DNA from 3 places in the Micromonospora sp. URMC 106 genome. Region 2 is predicted to be linked to each of the others. Evidence: riboswitches for the same ligand, from Rfam matches in the RefSeq annotation. Region 2 holds a riboswitch; each other region holds the start of a gene.
What was found. A riboswitch is a leader RNA that binds a small molecule or an ion and turns the genes downstream of it on or off. The one in region 2 is predicted to bind cyclic di-AMP.
Positions count from the first base shown of each region.

Region 1: another riboswitch for cyclic di-AMP. It lies ahead of ACSNOB_RS21100 (coiled-coil domain-containing protein); the one in region 2 lies ahead of ACSNOB_RS30885 (transglycosylase family protein).
Region 3: another riboswitch for cyclic di-AMP. It lies ahead of ACSNOB_RS20055 (NlpC/P60 family protein); the one in region 2 lies ahead of ACSNOB_RS30885 (transglycosylase family protein).

Region 1 is NZ_JBPQTP010000071.1:20,685-26,911, reverse strand. Features, by position in the region: gene ACSNOB_RS21110 (helix-turn-helix transcriptional regulator) at 1-309, opposite strand, end outside; gene ACSNOB_RS21105 (carbonic anhydrase) at 536-1,291, shown strand; gene ACSNOB_RS21100 (coiled-coil domain-containing protein) at 1,413-2,432, opposite strand; cyclic di-AMP (ydaO/yuaA leader) riboswitch at 2,436-2,567, opposite strand; gene ACSNOB_RS21095 (YibE/F family protein) at 2,734-4,086, opposite strand; gene ACSNOB_RS21090 (hypothetical protein) at 4,413-4,919, shown strand; gene ACSNOB_RS21085 (DUF305 domain-containing protein) at 4,998-5,627, shown strand; gene ACSNOB_RS21080 (metal-sensitive transcriptional regulator) at 5,731-6,033, opposite strand; gene ACSNOB_RS21075 (heavy-metal-associated domain-containing protein) at 6,183-6,227, shown strand, end outside.
Region 2 is NZ_JBPQTP010000180.1:1,196-7,422, reverse strand. Features, by position in the region: gene ACSNOB_RS30900 (ATP-binding protein) at 1-2,700, opposite strand, end outside; gene ACSNOB_RS30895 (T3SS (YopN, CesT) and YbjN peptide-binding chaperone 1) at 2,994-4,025, opposite strand; gene ACSNOB_RS30890 (hypothetical protein) at 4,012-4,371, opposite strand; cyclic di-AMP (ydaO/yuaA leader) riboswitch at 4,615-4,786, shown strand; gene ACSNOB_RS30885 (transglycosylase family protein) at 4,786-5,403, shown strand; partial or broken gene htpG (molecular chaperone HtpG) at 5,588-6,227, shown strand, end outside.
Region 3 is NZ_JBPQTP010000066.1:7,637-13,863, reverse strand. Features, by position in the region: gene ACSNOB_RS20070 (zinc metalloprotease) at 1-385, shown strand, start outside; gene ACSNOB_RS20065 (pyridoxamine 5'-phosphate oxidase family protein) at 512-1,063, opposite strand; gene dcd (dCTP deaminase) at 1,142-1,720, shown strand; gene ACSNOB_RS20055 (NlpC/P60 family protein) at 1,793-2,833, opposite strand; cyclic di-AMP (ydaO/yuaA leader) riboswitch at 2,846-2,983, opposite strand; gene ACSNOB_RS20050 (N-acetylmuramoyl-L-alanine amidase) at 3,222-5,243, shown strand; gene ACSNOB_RS20045 (NlpC/P60 family protein) at 5,341-6,227, opposite strand, start outside.

The sequences.
Region 1 (6,227 bases), on a different contig from region 2:
CTCGGCGGCGTCGTCGGCGAAGAGGGCGAGCAGGGCGCCGACCTGCCGGTCGGCCTCGGCGGGGTGCCGGAACCGCCCGGCCGGGTTGAGCGTGTACTCGTTGCGCCGGCCCACCCGGGTGCGGCTCAGGTAGCCGCCGGCCTCCAGGTCGGCGACGATCGACTGGGCGGCCCGCTCGGTGACGCCCACCTCGTCCGCGACGTCGCGTAGCCGGGCGGTGGGGTTGCGGGCGATGGCGAGCAGCACGTGCCCGTGGTTCGTCAGGAACGTCCAGTTGCGGGTGCTCCCGTTCTCCCCTGTCGTCGCCATGTCGTCATCGTATGGCGCGCCTTTCGGGTTTTCCGCCGCGCCCTCGCGCCGTCGTCGGACGGGTCAGCCGGGAAGGCCCCGCCCGAGTCCGCGGGCGGGCGCAAACATATGAAACGTATATCACGCATCCCTTGACGTATCTTTGGGTGCGTGTGAGCGTGGGTGCAGCCCGCGCCCAGCGTCGGCCGGGGTGACCAGGTCGTTCGTGAGGGACGAGGTGAGGGAGATGAGTCGTCCCGGATCCCCCGGCGCACAGCCGGGCCCGGAGCGGAAGTCGTCGGAGCCGGCACCGGGAGACTCGGCCGCGGTGCGCGACGCGTTTCCCCCGCCGGGCGATCCGGAGCAGGCGCTCGCCGAGTTGCTGGCCGGCAACCGTCGGTTCGTCGCCGGCACCCCCGACCACCCCAACCAGGACGCCGGGCGCCGCGCTGCGGTCGCGGACGGGCAGCACCCGTTCGCGGTGATCGTCGGCTGCTCCGACTCCCGGCTCGCTGCGGAGATCATCTTCGACCGCGGCCTCGGCGACCTCTTCGTGGTACGCACCGCCGGACACACGGTCGGCCCCGAGGTGCTGGGCAGCGTCGAGTACGCCGTGACGGTCCTGCGCACGCCGCTGGTGGTGGTGCTCGGGCACGACTCCTGCGGGGCCGTCCAGGCCGCCCGTACGGCGGACGCCACCGGCACGGCCCCGCAGGGGCACCTCAACGCCGTGGTCGACGCCGTGGTGCCCAGCCTGCGCCGCGCGGCCGCCGAGGGCGTGGACGACATCGACCGCATCGTCGACATCCACATCGGGTGCACCGTCGAGGCGATGCTGGACCGCTCGGCCGTGCTGGCCGCCGAGGTGGCCGCCGGGCGCTGCGCAGTCGTCGGCATGTCGTACCGACTGGCCGCCGGTGAGGCGCGGGTCGTGGCCGCCGTGCCGGCCCGGATGGGCGCGGTCGACGGGACGCAGCCGGCCGTCACCGCCGCCGTCGCCTGACCCGACCGACCGTTCGACGTCACCCGGTCCGCCGGGTGCCCGGCGTCGCTTCGAGGAGAGGCCGCAGACGGCGACAGGGCCGCACCCGCGGACGCGGGTGCGGCCCTGTCAGCGACCGCCGTCAGAGCAGTGACACGTGCACGTGGTCCGTATGGTTCGACGGGCCGCTGTAGGACTTCCAGCCGGTCGCCGGGAACCAGATCTGCCGGTTCCAGATCACGTAGTAGATGCCGAGCCGGTCGGCGTTACGGACCAGGAACGCGGTCAGGTTGTTGCCGTACATGTAGGTGTCGTCGTTGTGCCAGGGGGAGAAGCCGCTTCGCTGCAGCGACCAGTCGCAGGCCCGGCCCTTCGGATGCTCGTACGGCCCGCCGGAGCGGTAACAGCCGACGAACCGGTTGAACCCGGCCCGCTTCACCTCCTTGTACATGTGCAGCGTGCGCGCGGTGATGCAGCCGGAGGTGGTGGGGTCGTCCTCGGTGCAGGACAGGGGCTTCCAGTCGCCGTCGGCGGTACGACCCGGTGCCATCCGGGCCACCGGCGAGGTGGCGACCACCTTGCCGCCGGTCAGCCCTCTGCCGCCGACCAGTGCGAGGGCCTTCTCCGCCTCGCGCTTGCCGCGGGCCATCTCGTTGGTCAGCTTCGTCTGCTCGCGAACCTCGGCGTCGAGCGCCAGCTTGGCCTGCTCCGCGCGGGTCTTGACCGCGTTCACCGCGGCGAGCTTCTTGGAGTTGACCAGGTTCAGCTCGTCGAGCGCGGCGGCGCGTTGGACGAACGAGTCGGGGCTGGCGGTGTCCAGCAGCATCGACACCGCGCCGATCCGCCCCGTCCGGTAGGACTGGGCCGCGATCTCGCTCACCTGCGGGGCCAGCGCCGCCAGCTCGGCCTGCGCCCGGTCGACCTCGAGGGCCAGTTCGAGCTGGCGCTTCTTCGACTTCGCCAGCTTGGACTTGGCCTGGACGTAGCTCCGGTTCCGCGCCTCGATCAGGTCGTTGAGCAGCTTGGGCTCGTCGTCCCCGTGGCCCGAGGGCTGGGGCGGTGTCGTGGGTGCGGCCGCCGCCGGGAGGGGTCCGGCGAAGACGGCCAGGGCGGCGATCACGGCCACCACAGGTGTCAACCAGCGGCGTAGGGGTGCCGTCACAGTTTTCCCTTCCGTCGACCGCCGACCGGGTTAGCTGACGGGTTCGGGGCGGAAGTGGCCCCTACCGCTGTCGCGGATTCACCCCACGTACCTGGGTCCCCGGCTCGCCTGACGGCGATTGGGCGGCGGCACCGCAGGCGCCGCTGCGCGCCTTCGGCGGTGACCGGCAGCGAGGTTACCCGAGAGTCCTCCCGGGGATCTACGTCCCTAAGCCGACTAAATGCGTTATTTCGTAATGGCGGACGGTGACCAGTGACGCGTTTATCAGGCGGGGCGTCCTGATCGGTCACGCTGAGGAGTGTCACCATGCGGTGTCCGTGCTCCCGTCTCGATCGGGCCACCCGGCGGGGGCGGCGGTGGGCGTGTTCCCGGCGCGCGGCCCGCTGAGGGCCTCCAACGCCTCGGACCGGTCCGCCGCCGGTCGTGGGACCGGTGGGGTCGGGGGCGCGTCGGGGTCGGCGGAGCCGCCGCCGCGCCGGCCGGCCGTCGTCACCAGGGCCGCGAGGCCGGTGGTCAGCGGCACGGCGGCGATCAGGCCCAGGGTGGCGACGGCGCTGCGGACGATCTCCTGGGCCAGGAACTCACTGGTCAGGATCTGGGTCACCGCCCGGGAGTCGGCGGTCAGCAGGAGCAGCACCGGCAGCGAGGCGCCGGCGTACGCCAGCACGATGGTGTTCACCGTCGAGGCGATGTGCGCGCGGCCGACCCGCGTCGCCGCGCGGTAGAGCTGCATCCGGGACAGCCCGGGGTTGGCGTGCGCCAGTTCGGTGACCGTCGCGGCCTGGGTCACCGTGACGTCGTCGAGCACGCCGAGCGAGCCGATGACGATCCCGGCGAGCAGCAGGCCGTGCAGGTCGACGTCGGCCTGGAACATCGACAGCGTGGTGGCGTCCTCGGTGCCGAAGCCGGTCAGGTGGGTCGCCGCGGTGGCGATCGTGCCGAGGACCCCGGTCAGCACCAGGCTGCCCAGGGTGCCCAGCACGGCGACCGAGGTCTGTGCGGTCAGCCCGTGTGTCAGGTAGAGCACCACGAACATGATCAGGGCGGCGCCGACGACCGCGACCAGCAGCGGCGGGCGCCCGGCACTGATGCCGGGCAGCACGAAGGTGAGCAGGATCGCGAAGCTCGCCGCCAGGCCGGCCAGTGCGGCGAGGCCGCGCCACCGCCCGAACGCGACGATCGCCGCGGCGAACAGCACCACCAGCCAGAGCAACGGCTGGCCGCGCTGGTGCTCGGCGATGTTGTAGGCGGTCGCCGAGGGGTCGGCGGGGTCCGTGAGCTCGACCAGGATGATCTCGTCGCCGACCGCGACCGTCGGCGCGCCGGGCCCGGCCGGCACGGGCGTCTCCACCTGCTGGCCGGCGTCGGGACCATCGTCCACCCGTACCGTGACGGTGCCGCACGGGCCCTCCGTGGCGCCCGGGCTCCCCTCCGGGGTCTCCGGGGCGGGTGGGCACGGCTCCGTCACCACCCGCGTCACCGTGCCGTGGTGGCGGGGCGGGTCGGTGCCGGGCGCGGCCTCCGGAGCGTCCCACGGCCAGAGCGCCAGGGCCGCGATCAGGGTCGCGACGAAGAGGGGCACCACCGTCGCGACGAGGATCCGTCGCACCCCCGGCGGGGCGGACGGTGCGGGACGGGTGTGGTCGGCGCCCATTGAGTGTCTCCCAACGAATCCAGGGCGGGGTACGTGCCGGCGGGCCGGTCGGTTCAGCGTTCCCGGGTGACCGCGGCGGCGGATCGCCCTGGGGCGGCGAGCCGGCCACGTACCGCGATCGTCCGGCCCGACCGGTCACGGGCGGTCGGTGCCGCCGCCCGGTCGGGGAGGCGGGGCGGGCGGTGCGGGGTCCATGGGGCCACCGGCCGAATGGTAGCCATCCCGGCATCCGGACGCAGGTCGTGCGGGTCGGTGTCGGGCGCGGACCGCGGTGGGATGCGCCCGTCGCGCCGGACGCGCCGACCCCCGGGGACTAGCGTGGGGGTGTGCGGACGGCGACGGTGACGGCGGGGCGATGGGCCCGGCTCCTGCTGCTCGTCGGCACGCTGCTCGGTCTGGCCGCGATGCACACCCTCGGCCACGGCTCGCACGCCGCGGGCCACGCCGCCGACACCACGGGCCACGCCGCCGACGCCGCGGCGCACGCCGTCGCCGGTCCGCACGGCGGTGCGTCGCCCGCCGAGCACACCGCCGCCGTCCCGTACGCCGTCGCGGCGGCGCTGTCCGGCGTCGTGGGCTGCCCGGGCGACTGCCCGCACGAGCGGCTCCTCCCGTTCGGCGGGGCGGGCGGCGGACCGCCGTGGTGGGGCGTGTGCCTGGCGGTGCTGGGCGCGCTCGCCGCCTCGCTGCTCGCGGCCGTGCTGCTGCTGGCCGGCGTACCCGCCGTCGCACCGGCGGGCCGGGCGTCGGGCGGGTCGGACCGGTCGCCCCGCGCCCCGCCACCCCGGCGGGTCGGTCTGCGGCTCGCCACGGTCTCGGTGCTGCGCAGATAGGACGCCCCGGCGCGGTTCCGGTCCGCCGGTCCGCGTCCCCGTCGTGCTGCGTACGTTCCGACACCGAAAGGCTCAGACGTGATCACTCGTACCCTCGCGCGCCGTGCCGCCCTGGCCGGCGCCACCGTCACCGTGGCCCTCGCCCTGACCGCCTGCGGCGGCGACGGGCATCCCGCCCCGGGCGCCGGGCACGGCGCGCCCGGCAGCAGCGCGCCGGCGGCCACCGCGTCCGGCGCGGCCGCGGCCGGCGACGCCGACGCGATGTTCGCCCAGATGATGATTCCGCACCACCGACAGGCGGTCGAGATGGCGGACCTGGCCGCGACGCGGGCGGCGGACCCGGAGGTCAAGCGGCTCGCCGGGGAGATCAGGGCCGCTCAGGCGCCCGAGATCGCGACGATGACCGGCTGGCTGTCGGCCTGGGGGCGGCCGGTGCCGTCGCCCGGCACCGAGCTGCCGCACATGGACCACGGGATGCCCGGCATGATGTCCGACGCCGAGCTGGCGAGGCTGGCGGCGGCTTCCGGCCGGGAGTTCGACCGGCAGTTCCTGACCATGATGATCACCCACCACGAGGGCGCCGTCACCATGGCCCGCGACGAACTCTCCCGGGGCGTGAACGCGGAGGCCAAGGCCCTGGCCGGGCAGATCGTCGCCACCCAGCAGGCCGAGATCGACACGATGCGGAAGGTCCTCGGCCGGCTCTGATCCCGGTGGCCCCGGTGCCGCGCCCTCGCGGGCGCCGGGGCACCCGTCGGCCGCGCCTGCCGCCGCCGGTCGGCCGGCGGGGCCGGTCGGCCGGCAGGGCCGGTCAGCCGCGCTTCATGAGGCGGCCGACGGCGGCCATCATCTCGGTGGCCATCTCGTCGGCCCGGCCCTCGGCCGCCCCCTCGTGCATGCAGTGCCGGGCGTGCCCGTCGAGCAGGCCGAGGGCGACCTTGTCCAGGGCGGCCTGGATCGCGGAGATCTGGGTGAGCACGTCGATGCAGTAGCGGTCGTCGTCGACCATCTTCTCGATGCCGCGGACCTGTCCCTCGACGCGGCGCAGCCGCGCGAGCAGCTGGTCCTTGGTGGCGGTGTAGCCCCTGGTCGGGGCGGGCGTCGGTGTGGTCATGCGATCGAGGATAGCGTACCCCTCGGGGGTATGGTACGGTCCTTCGTGTCGGGATACCCCCACCGGGTACCGGTAAAGGCAACAGGCACCCGTCCGCCTCCGCATTACCCCCAGGGGGTATATGCTGGAGGCGTCGAGAGGAGAGTTCGATGGTCACCACGACGTACCAGGTGCAGGGCATGACCTGCGGGCAC
Region 2 (6,227 bases):
GCGGTCGCGCCAGGTGCCGAAGTCCCGCACCGAGATCTGGACCGTGCCCGCGACCACCCGCAGTCGCACCCGCACCTCCGGTCGGCTGGGGCGCTGCGCGTGCTCCACGGCGTTGTTGACCGCCTCGGAGGCGGCCAGCAGCAGGTCCTGCACGATGTCCGGATCGACGTCCAGGGCCTCCAACGACGCCCGCACGTCCCGGCGCATGGCCGAGGCCGAGGTGGGCTTCGACGGGTACGTCCATCCGGTCTCCAGCGCCGCCAGGCGCGCGGGGTCCGACACCCCGCCCCGCGTGCGCGGCCCGTTCCCGGTGCTGCCGGGGTCGGTGTCCGGGCCGCCCCGCGGAAACAGCGCGGTCACCCGGCCCGGACCGGTCGGCGTCGGCGCCGCCGTCCCGCCGCCGCGCGCGGCCACCGCCGGATCGTCCCGGTCGGCCGCCTCGGAGGCGCCGGCCGAGCGCTGCCCCCGGACGCGGGCGCCGTGCAGGGTCGCCCGGATCCGGGCGACCAGCTCGCCCGCGGCGAAGGGCTTGACCACGTAGTCGTCGGCGCCCAGGTCGAGCCCTTCGACGCTGGCGTCCCCACCCGCGCGCGCGGAGAGCACCACCACCGGCAGCGCCCGCGTGTCGGCCTGCTGGCGCAGCCGACGCACCAGCTCGAAGCCGTCGACGTCCGGCATCATCACATCGGTGAGGACCAGGTCCGGCTGCTCCCGGCGGATCGCCGCCAGGGCCTGCCGGCCGTCGCCGACCGTCTCCACCCGCCAACCCTGCCCGGTCAGCAGCCGGGCCAGGTACGCGCGCATGTCCGCGTTGTCGTCGGCCACCAGGATCCGCGCGTCGCGCAGCGCGTCCACCGTCCCGTACGGTGACCCCGGCGGCCCGGCCGGTGAGATCGCCGACGCCTGCGCCGGGTCGGCCAGCCAGCCGATCGCCTCCTGCGCGGCGGCTCGGGCCGCCTGACCGATGCCGTCCACGTCCGCCGGTGCGGCGGGCCGCCCCACGGCGCGGAAGGGCAGCGCCACGGTGAACGTCGTCCCGGCCCCCACCCGGCTCTCCACCCGCACGTCGCCGCCCTCCAGGCGGGCCAGCTCGCGGACCAGGGGCAACCCGATGCCGGTGCCCTCGTGGCTGCGGGACCGGGCGCCCTGCACCCGGTGGAAGCGTTCGAAGAGCCGGGGCAGCTCCTCCTCGGAGATGCCGATGCCGGTGTCGGTGACGGTCAGCCGCACCTCCTGCTCGTCGGCGGTCAGCCCGACCCGGATCCGGCCGACGAAGGTGTACTTCAGGGCGTTCGACAGCAGGTTGGTGACGATGCGTTCCCAGTTGACCGGGTCGACGGCGACCGGACGCGGCAGGGGCGGGCAGTCGACCTCCAGGCGCAGCCCGGCGCGCTCCACGGCCGCCCGGAAGACGCTGGCCAGCTCGGCGGTGAGCGCGGCCAGGTCGACCTCGCGGGCGTGACTCTGCGCCCGGCCCGCCTCCAGGCTGGAGAAGGTGAGCAGGCTGTTGACCAGGGTGAGCAGCCGGGTCGCGTTGCGCCAGGCGGTGTCGACCCGCTCCCGCTGCACGGCCGGCAGCGGGTGCTCGTGGTCGGCGAGGGCATCGGCGAGCGGGCCGAGCATCAGCGTCAGCGGGGTGCGGAACTCGTGGCTGACGTTGGTGAAGAAGCCGGTCTTGACCCGGTCCAGCTCGGCGAGCGCCTCGGCCCGCCGGCGCTCCTCCTCGTACGCCCGCGCGTTGCGCACGGCGACGGCGACCTGCTGGGCCAGCAGCGCGAAGAACGACCGGTACGCCTCGTCCAGCCCCCGGCTCGGGCTGACCCCGACCAGGAGCACCCCGAGTGGCTGGTCCGCCTCCGCCGAGGGCAGCGGCAGGGCCAGGGCCGTGCCGACCGGGTCACCCCAGGGCCCGGCGGGCACGGTGAGCCGCTCGGCCACACCGGTGACCTCGGCCGCCGTGCCGCCGGCGGCGGCCGCCAGGCCCCACCCGCGCTCCTCGGCCGCCGGCAGGGTGGCCGGCAGCGCCGCGGCCACCTTCTCGCCGCCGACGCAGGCGACCCGGTGCAGCAGCGCGTCCTCGCGCAGGTAGATCGCGGCGAACGGAACGTCCAGCGGGTGCCCGCCGACGGCCTCGGCGAGCCGGGCGCAGGTGCTCCCCACGTCGACGGTCCGCCCGTCGCCGCGTACGGACAGGTCGCGCAGCAGGCGCAGCCGGCGCTCGCCGACCACCTGCTCGGTGACCTCGCTGCACACGGTGAGCACGCCGACCGTGCGTCCCTCGTCGTCGCGGGCGGGGGCGTGCGAGACGCTGAAGTACGCCTCCTCGCGGTAGCCGGCCCGGTCGAGCAGCAGTTGCAGGGCCGGCACCCAGCTGGCGACCCCGGTCGCCATCGCCTCGTCGATCAACGGGGCCAGCACGTCCCAGCCCTCGGCCAGGGTGACCCGCACGTCGCCGCCGAGCGCGGCGGGGTGCTTGTCACCGATCAGCGCCGAGTACGCGTCGTTGTAGAGCTGGGTGAACCGGTCGCCCCAGAGCAGCAGCATCGGGTAGCGGGAGGAGAGCACCATCCGGACGGCCGCGCGCAGGCTCTGCGGCCAGCCGTCGACGGGACCGAGCGGAGTCTCCGCCCAGTCCAGCCGCGCCATCAGCCGCCCGGTCTCACCGCCCTCGGCGAACAGGTCACCCGTGGGCCGCGTCACCTTCGGTCGCACCCCATCGCAGCCCTCACTTCCGGGCCCGGCCGACCCTTGCTGGCGTTACGCGCTCATCCTGGCACCCGGCCTCCGCTGCACGTCCGCCGGCACCCCAGCGCGTTTCTCTACCCACCCGCCGCCGCGGCCACACCTGCGGACGCATTTCGTTCTCCGGATCCCGGACGGGTCCGCGGCGGCGGTCGCCCGGGGGTCTGCCATACGGCGGGCTGCTTTCGCGGGGGCGGCGGCGGCCGGTCCGGGCCGGCGACGGTCGGTGCGGGTCTGCCGCGCGGCGGCGGTCAGTCCCGGTCGGCGGCGCGGCGGCGCAGCAGCGCGACCGCCTCGTCCACGAGACCGCGCTCGGTGAGCAGCGTGAGCAGCAACGGCAGGGGGCGCCAGTCGCCGTCGTCGACCGCCTGCCGCAGCAGCGCGATCGCCTCGTCGTGCCGGCCCCGGGCGGCCAGCAGGGTGGCCAGCTCGTCGCGGCCTCTCGGGTCGCCCTGCTCGGCGGCGATCCGCCAGTACCGTTCGGCCTCGTCGGCGCGCCCCTCCTCGGCGAGCAGCGCGGCGAGCCGGGTGGCGGCGTGCCAGTCGCCGTGCTCGGCGCGGGCCCGCAGCTCCTCCGTCCGCCCCCGGTCGGCCAGCAGGTCGACCAGGACGCTGCCCGCCCCGCTCGCGCCGGCCCGGTCGAGGTCGCGCAGGTAGCCGGTCGGGTCGGGCACCGCCGCCAGGCCCGAGGACTCCTCGCCGAAGAAGCGGCTGCCGCCGAACTCCCGCCGGAGCTGGTCGTCGAGGTCGTCGGCGAGCTCGACCATGGCCCGTACGGCCAGCAGCAGGTGGGTGGGGACGAAGTCCTGGCCGAAGACGGGGACGGACGCCCAGACCGTGTCGCCGGTGCAGTAGACCCGGCCGACGACGAGACCGTTGGTGAGGTCGGAGAGCCGCCGGTACAGCGACTCGGTCGGCTCGACCCCGGTGAGCAGGGGTGAGAACACGTCGACCAGCGGCGGGTCGTCCTGGGCCCGTACGAAGATCATGGCGGAGCCGACGCGGATGGCGACGTCGCCGTCGGCGTCGACGCGCAGCTGGTCGGCGGTGACGCCGAGGATGCCGGCCAGCACCTCCCTGACCCGCTGGGTCAGCTTCCCGCCGTACTCGGCCTCCCCGACGGGCGCCGGGGCGCGACGAGCCCCCGCGGCGGCCACCGGCCTCGCCGCCAGCGCGGCGGCCAACCTGGTCCTCGTCGGCACGGGCACGGCCGTCGCCGTGGTTGCCGGACGGGCCGCCAGCGCGGAGGCGACCCTGCCCAGCAGGCTCTCAGGCGGCGTCATCGTGCTCGCCGTCCGGTCCGCCGCGCGTGCCGTCGGTCGGCTGGTCCGTCACCCGGACCTGGTCGAACATCTTGGCGATCACGAGCGGGGCCGCCACCCCGAAGGTGAAGCTGGCGAAGGCGGTGGTGGCGAGGCCACCCGCCCCGGCCGCGGCGGCGAGCCCGGTCCCGGCCACGGTCCTGAGCAGCACCGCGAACACGACGATCGGCGCGTCCCGCCGGTCCCGCCACGGCCACTGCCACCGGCCCCCCGACTCGGTGGTGGGGCGCATCATCCCGGACAGGTTGAGCGCCTCGGCCACCGCGCTGCCGACCAGTCCCCACATCGCGGCCATCCATAGAGACACATCCCTACCGTACTGACCGCCGGATGTGGCGGTCGCACCAGCCCTCTGCTCTCCCGGCGGCCACGGTGACGCCACTGTCGACGGTAGAGCCTGACGGCAACGCGCGCCCGCGACGCACAGCCGGGAACGGTCCGCAACCCGGGGCGGCCCGGCAGTGCGGCGGCCGGTGAGGAACTTCACGAGAAGTGGGCAATCGGCGCGAAGCGCCCCTAGCGTCGACCGGGTTCGCGATGGCGAACACCACGGCCGGTAACGCCTAATCCTGCCGCCGGCCGTCGGACCCGGTCACTCAGGCACGGAGCGGGGGACCCAACGTTCCTCGGTGCGCGTCACCTCGGGGTGAAGCCGCCAGCGGCGGCCGGGCTCCTCGGCCCGAACCCGACAGCTGACCTCGCCGGCGTGGAGGAATCACACATGGCATCCGACTACCAGGCCCGTCACCGTCGCACCGTCCGTCGTACCGCCGTGGGCACTCTCGCCGTGGGCGCCGTGACCGGCGCGGTGGCGATCTTCGGCCCGGCCGCCCCGGCCCAGGCCGACAGCGTCAACTGGGACGCGATCGCCCAGTGCGAGTCCAGCGGCGACTGGAGCATCAACACGGGCAACGGCTACTACGGCGGCCTCCAGTTCTCCCAGAGCACCTGGGAGGGCTACGGCGGCCGGAGGTACGCCGCGCGGGCCGACCTGGCCACCCGCGCCGAGCAGATCCGCGTCGCCGAGCGCGTCCTCGACGGGCAGGGCATCGGCGCGTGGCCGACCTGCGGCAAGAAGGGCGGCTCGAGCACGTCGCACACCCCGAAGAGGGAGCGCGGGTCGCAGGCGCCGGCGACGAAGCGCGACTCGGGTGGCAGCGAGCGGCGTGACGCGGGCGGCGCCGGCCGGACCTACGTGGTCCGGCCCGGCGACACCCTGGCGAAGATCGCGACCGCGCACGACGTGGACGGCGGCTGGCGGGAGCTGTACGAGAGCAACAAGCGGGTCGTCGGCGCCGACCCGGGGCTGATCCTCCCCGGTCAGCGGCTCGGCCTCTGACGCGTACCCCTGATGACGCCCGGTCGGGAGACTCCGACCGGGCGTCGTCGTCTCGCGGTGGGCGACGGCTCGTATCCTTTGCGCGAACCTCTCTGGTGGGCTTTCGAGGATGAAAGGACACGGCGTGAGTAACCGGGCCGAGACGTTGGAGTTCCAGGCCGAGGCGCGTCAGCTGCTCCAGCTGATGGTCCACTCGATCTACTCGAACAAGGACGTCTTCCTGCGCGAACTGATCTCGAACGCCTCGGACGCGCTGGACAAGCTGCGCCTGGCGTCGATGGTCGACAAGGACCTGGAGGTCGACACCTCCGACCTCCACATCGAGATCGAGGTCGACAAGGCGGCGCGCACGCTTACCGTCCGGGACAACGGCATCGGCATGTCCCGCGACGAGGTGGTCCAGGTGATCGGCACGATCGCCAAGTCCGGCACGGCGGAGCTGCTGCGCAAGCTGCGCGAGTCCGCCGACGCCGGGGCGCGGCAGGAGCTGATCGGCCAGTTCGGGGTCGGCTTCTACGCGGCGTTCATGGTCGCCGACCGGGTCGAGCTGGTGACCCGGCGGGCGGGGGAGACCGGCGGCACCCGCTGGGAGTCGGCCGGCGAGGGCACCTACTCGGTCGAGGCCGTCGACGAGGCGCCGCAGGGCACCGCGGTGACCCTGCACCTCAAGGCGGCCGACGCCGAGGACAACCTGCACGACTACACCGCCGAGTGGACGATCCGGGAGATCGTCAAGCGGTACTCCGACTTCATCGCCTGGCCGATCCGGATGACCGTCGAGCGGCCGGGCGAGGGCGACGAGACCACGACCGAGACCCAGACGC
Region 3 (6,227 bases), on a different contig from region 2:
CAACGACCTGCTCGGTTGGGCGACCTTCCCGACCCGGAAGCTGAACAGCATGGACGGCGTCGTCGTGCTGAGCGAGTCGCTGCCGGGCGGCACGGCCGCCAACTACAACCAGGGCGACACGGGCACCCACGAGGTCGGCCACTGGCTGAACCTCTACCACACCTTCCAGGGCGGCTGCTCCGGCTCGGGTGACAGCGTCAGCGACACCGCGCCCGAGGCCTCGCCGGCGTTCGAGTGCCCGACCGGCCGGGACACCTGCACCGCCCCGGGCGTCGACCCGATCACCAACTTCATGGACTACACCTACGACTCCTGCATGCACCAGTTCACCGCCGGGCAGGCCAGCCGCATGCTGACCGCCTGGAACGCGTACCGCGCGGCGTAGTTCCCCCGCACGACAGGCGAGCACCGGTGCCGGCCCCCGCTCGACGGGGCCGGCACCGTCGTCTTCGGGCGGGGTGGGGCGGTGTGGCGCCCCGGACGGGGACGGCCCGGGGCGCCACACCGCGTCTCAGGCGGCCGGGCGGGCGGCGAGGCTGTCGCCGCTCACCGGCCGCGTCGCGGGTGCCGCCGCGACGCCGGGGGCGGTCGCCCGGGGGTCGAGCCAGACCTGGACGGCGGGCCGCCCGTGCCCCTCGCCCGCGCCGCCCACGCCGCCCGGCTCACGGCGGGCGAGCATCGCCACGTCGACGGTGAACTCGAACAGCCGCCAGTCGACCTGCGGCGCGGCCCGGTGGCTGCGGGCCAGCCGGGCCACCCGGGCCGGGTCGGTCACCGGCCGGGCGTGGCCGGCGACGTAGGCCTCGTCGTCGCTCTCCTCCGGCGGGAAGGAGTGCAGGGCGTAGCGGCCGTCGCGCTCCAGGTCGCGCCGCTTCGGCGAGTCGACCACGAAGCAGAAGAGGCCCTCGTCGGTGATCACCGGGGAGACCGGATGGACGCGGGGCCCACCATCGGCGCGGACGGTGGCCAGATAGCCGAAGCCCGGCCCGTACTGCTGCATGAGAACGCGGATCCCGTCGGCGAGGCGGGGCTCGTCGGCGGCGAATTCGGACCAGGAAGCCATGCCGACATTCTATCGAACACGTGTACGAACAGGTAGTCCGACACGCAGGTCACGCACATCGCTCGCTATGGTGTTCCGATGCTGCTCTCCGACCGCGACCTGGTCTCCGAGATCAAGGCGGGCACGCTCGCGCTGGAGCCGTTCGAGCCCACGCTGGTGCAGCCGTCCAGCATCGACGTACGCCTCGACAAGCTCTTCCGGGTCTTCAACAACCATCTCTACACCCACATCGATCCGGCGATGCAGCAGGACGACCTGACGTCGATGGTCGAGGTGCCCGAGGGCGAGCCGTTCGTGCTGCACCCGGGCGAGTTCGTGCTCGCCTCGACGCTGGAGGTGATCTCGCTCGGCGACCAGCTCGCCGGGCGGCTGGAGGGCAAGTCGAGCCTGGGTCGGCTCGGCCTGCTCACCCACTCCACCGCGGGCTTCATCGACCCGGGCTTCTCCGGCCACGTGACGCTGGAACTGTCCAACGTGGCCAACCTGCCCATCACCCTCTGGCCGGGCATGAAGATCGGCCAGCTCTGCATCTTCCGGCTCTCGTCGCCGGCCGAGCACCCGTACGGCTCGGCGGTCTACGGCTCGCGCTACCAGGGGCAGCGGGGCCCGACCCCGAGCCGCTCCTGGCAGCACTGGCGCACCTGGCCGACCCGCTGACGACCGCTTCGCGGGTGCCAGAAGGGGCCCTCTCCTCGACGACATGCGTCAGGAAGGGCCCCTCCGCACACCTCAGCCGGGGCGGCCGTAGCTGTGGATCGGTCCGTCGTCGACCTTCTTCATCCTGACCGGCACCCCGGCCCGGGAGGCGTGCACCACCCAGCCCCCGCCGACGTACATGCCGACGTGGTGCAGGTCGCTGTAGTAGAAGACCAGGTCGCCAGGGCGCAGCTCGCCCCGGCTGACGGTCGCGGTGACCCGGCGCTGCTGCGCAGCGTTGTGCGGCAGCGACACCCCCGCCTTCGCCCAGGCGGCGAGCATCAGGCCCGAGCAGTCGTACGAATTCGGGCCCTCGGCGCCCCAGACGTAGGGCTTGCCGATCTGCGCGCAGGCGAACTTGACGGCGGTGCCGGCCCCGCCACCGGGATAGCTGGCCGGGCAGGGGGCGGGACGCAGCGGGCCGCCCCCACCGCTGCCGTAGATCCGCAGCCGCAGCTTCTGCAGCCGGTCGATCTCGGCGTTGATCTGCTTCTTCTTCGCCGCGAGCTGGGCCTCGGTCCGGCCGAGCTGGACGACCATCTCGTCCAACGGCGCCTTCTTCGCGGCCAGCCGGTCGCGCAACTCCGCGACCTGCCGCACGTCCTGCTGCTGGTGCTGGGCGAACCGGTCGAGCAGTTCGAGCTGGCCGACCATCTGGTCGGGCGAGCGGCTGCCCAGCAGGGCGTTGACGGCGGAGACGTTCTCACCCTTGTAGGCGCGGACGGCCAGCGCGCTGACCTTCTCCATCGCCTGGTCGACCTGCTCCTCCAGCGGCTTGATCTGCCTGGCGAGCGCGTCGGCCTGCCTGCGCTTGGCGGCCAGGTCCTGGCGGGTGGCGTTGTGCCGTTCGATGATCGGTTCGAGCTTGTTCCAGTCCTCGTCGATCTGGCGCTCGATCTCGGCGACCGTCGGTTCGGCGTGGGCCGCCGTGGCGCCGCCGGTCAGGACGACGGCGAACGCGGCCAGGGCGGCGAGGGCGGTGGTGCAGCGGTACCAGCGTGGGCGCGGCGCAGCCGTCGTGGGGTCGGCGAGGGCCGACCGTGCCGACGGTGGCCGCGGGGCATGGTGTGCCACCGGGCTCCGTACTCCTTCTTCCCGTACCGCCTACCGGGTTAGCTGACGGGTTCGGGCGGGAAGGGGACGCCCTACCGCAGAGGCTGCGGATTCACCCCGGGGGTACCTGGGTCCCCGGCTCGCTCGGGAGCGACTCGGCGGTGTCGGACCGTTACCGCCCCGGTTGGGCGGACTGTCGCCGGCCGACGAATGACCAGAGTAGAGACGGCCGTTATCAATCCGCAACCCATCGAGCCGTGACACACCGTATTCACATGGGCCGGGGAGACCCGCAACCCCGGCGACGAAGATTTCCTTCCTTTTGAAGTGACGGATGGAAAGGTATTGACCAGAGGTGCCGACCGGGGCGAAGGTGACCCCACATTCGCCCGTCCGACCTGGGGGTCTGATGCACCTGACAGCGACATCGAGGAGCAGACGCGTCCTGCTGGCCGCCGCGGTCGCGGCCGCCCTGGCGGCGACGCCGCTCACCGCAGCCGGATCCGCCGCCGCCGCGCCGACGACCGACCGGCAGCAGCAGTACGCGGCCGCCGCGGCCGAGTACGGCGTGCCGGAGAGCGTCCTGCTCGGAGTCTCCTACCTGCAGTCCCGCTGGGACACCAACGCCGGAACGCCGAGCACCAGCGGCGGCTTCGGACCCATGCACCTCACCGACGCGGAGTACGTCGCCTCCCTGCCCGGGGGCACCCACCACGACGAGGGCACCGAGGACCCGCGCGGCGACGACTCCCGCCCGTCCCTGGCCGAGGCGCACGAGCCGCCGGCCGATCCGCCCCCCGCCGAGGCCGCGCTGCGGACGCTCGACGCCGCCGCCGCACTGACCGGCGCCAGCGAGGAGACGCTGCGCACGGACGTCGCGGCGAACATCCGGGGCGGCGCGGCGCTGCTGGCCGCGTACCAGAAGGAGATCGGCGCCCCGGTCGGCGCCGGCACCGACCCGGCGGCCTGGTACGGCGCGGTGGCCCGCTACTCCGGCGCGGACAGCGCCGACGCGGCGGCGGCCTTCGCCGACGAGGTCTACGGCACCATCAGCGCCGGCGACAGCCGGCTGACCGACGACGGGCAGCGGGTGACCCTGGCCGCCCGCGCGGTCCAGCCCGAGCGCTCCTGGCTGGACCGGCTGGGCCTGCGCAAGCTCGCCCGGCCCGACGGGCTGGAGTGCCCGGACACCATCTCCTGCGAGTGGATCCCGGCGCCCTACCAGAAGTACGGCCCCGGCGCGGGCGACTACGGCAACCACGACCTCTCCGACCGGCCGGCCCGGCAGAAGATCGAGTACATCGTCATCCACGACACCGAGGGCTACTTCGGGCCCAGCGTCAACCTGGTCAAGGACCCGAGGCGGGTGGGCTGGCACTACACCCTGCGCTCGGTGGACGGCCACATCGCCCAGCACATCAAGACCAAGGACGTCGGCTGGCACGCCGGCAACTGGTACGTGAACGCCAAGTCCATCGGCCTGGAGCACGAGGGCTTCGCCGGACACGGCACCTGGTACACCGAGGCGATGTACCGCACCTCCGCCAAGCTGGTCCGCCACCTGGCGGCGCAGTACGACATCCCGCTGGACCGGCAGCACATCATCGGGCACGACAACGTCCCCGGCACCGTCGCCTCGACCGTGCGCGGCATGCACTGGGACCCGGGTCCGTACTGGAACTGGTCGCACTACTTCGACCTGCTCAAGGCGCCGTTCAAGTCGACCGCCACGCCGCGGACCGGGCTGGTCACCATCGACCCGGACTTCGCCACCAACCAGCCGCAGTTCACCGGCTGCAACCGGCAGCCCCCGGGCGTGCCGAACCCGCCCCCGCCGACGGCCCCCTGCCCGCTGCGCGGCTCGTCCGCGGTGGTCCTGCACAGCGCGCCGAGCCACGACGCGCCGCTGGTCAACGACATCGCGCTGCGGCCCGACGGCACCCCGAACACCATGTACATCTCGGACCACGGCGCCCGTGCCTCGGCGGGGCAGACGTACGCCCTGGCCGGGGTGCAGGGGGACTGGACCGCTATCTGGTACCTCGGCCAGAAGGCGTGGTTCCACAACCCCGCCTCGAAGCCGACCGCGAAGTGGTCCGTCGGTTTCGTGGTGACCCCCAAGGCCGGCAAGGCCACCATCCCGGTGTACGGCCGGGCGTACCCGGAGCAGGCGGCCTACCCGGCCGGCGTGCCGTACCAGCCGATCTCGCCGCTGCAGTACACCCTCTCGGCCGGCCAGCGGTACGCCGTCGGCACCGTGCTCCCCGGCGAGTACTACCGGGCCACCACGTTCGACGGCTCCGCTCCCGGTGACTGGACGGTGATCCGCGGCGACAACAAGTACGTGCAGATCCAGTTCGGCCACCGGGTCATGTACGTCAACCTGGACGACGTGAACCTGCTGCCCTCCCCGCTGGGCGCGCCCAGCTGACCCACCGCTCGCCCGGGCCGGCGCAGGCCGGCCCGGGCAGACGAGGGCCCCCGGTCGACTCGACCGGGGGCCCTCGTCGTTCGGCGGCGCCGGGGGATCAGCCGGGCCTGCGGAACCCGGCCACCGGCATGGTGTTGATGCTGGAGACGTTGACCGGCTTGCCGGCCCGGGGCGCGTGCACCATCTTGTCGTTGCCGAGGTAGAGGCCGACGTGGTGCAGGTCGCTGAAGAAGAAGACCAGGTCACCCGGGCGCGCCTCGGAGCGCGGGATGGCCTTGCCCTCGTTCCACTGTGCGCCGGTGAAGTGCGTCAGGTGGATGCCCGCCGCCTTGTAGGCGTACTGGGTCAGGCCGGAGCAGTCGAACGAGTTCGGGCCGGTGGCCCCCCACACGTACGGGTCGCCGACCTGGGCGCAGGCGGTCCTGATCGCGGTCCGGGCCGCATCGCTGACCACCCCGTTGATGGTCGGGCACTTCTCCGTCTTGACCGTGGTCACGGGCAGCGACGCCTCGAGCTTCTTGATGTCGGCGTCGATCTGCTTCTTCTTCGCCGCCAGGTCGTTCTGCTGCTTGGTCTGCGCGACGATCAGCGCGTCGAGCTTCTTCTTCTCCGCGTCGTACTTGTCGCGGACCTTGGTCACGCCTTCGAGCTGCCTGCGCTCGTTCGCGGCCAGCCGGTCCAGGAGCGTCAGCTGCTCGGTGAGCGTGTCCGGCTTGGCGCTCACCAGCAGCGCGCCGATCTCCTGGGACGGGCCGGAGATGTAGTAACGGGAGGCGAGGTCACCGACCCGGTCCATTGCCAGCTCGGTCTCCAGCGCCAACGGCTGGATCTTCTTCTGCAGGTCCGCCGACTTCTTGCGGTTCACCTTCAGTTGCGCCCGCACCTTGTTGTACTGCTCGATGGTGGGCTCCAGCTGCTCCCACTTCTTGTCGATCGCCGCCTCGATCTCGTCGACCGAGGGCTCGGCGTACGCGGGCGCGGCGA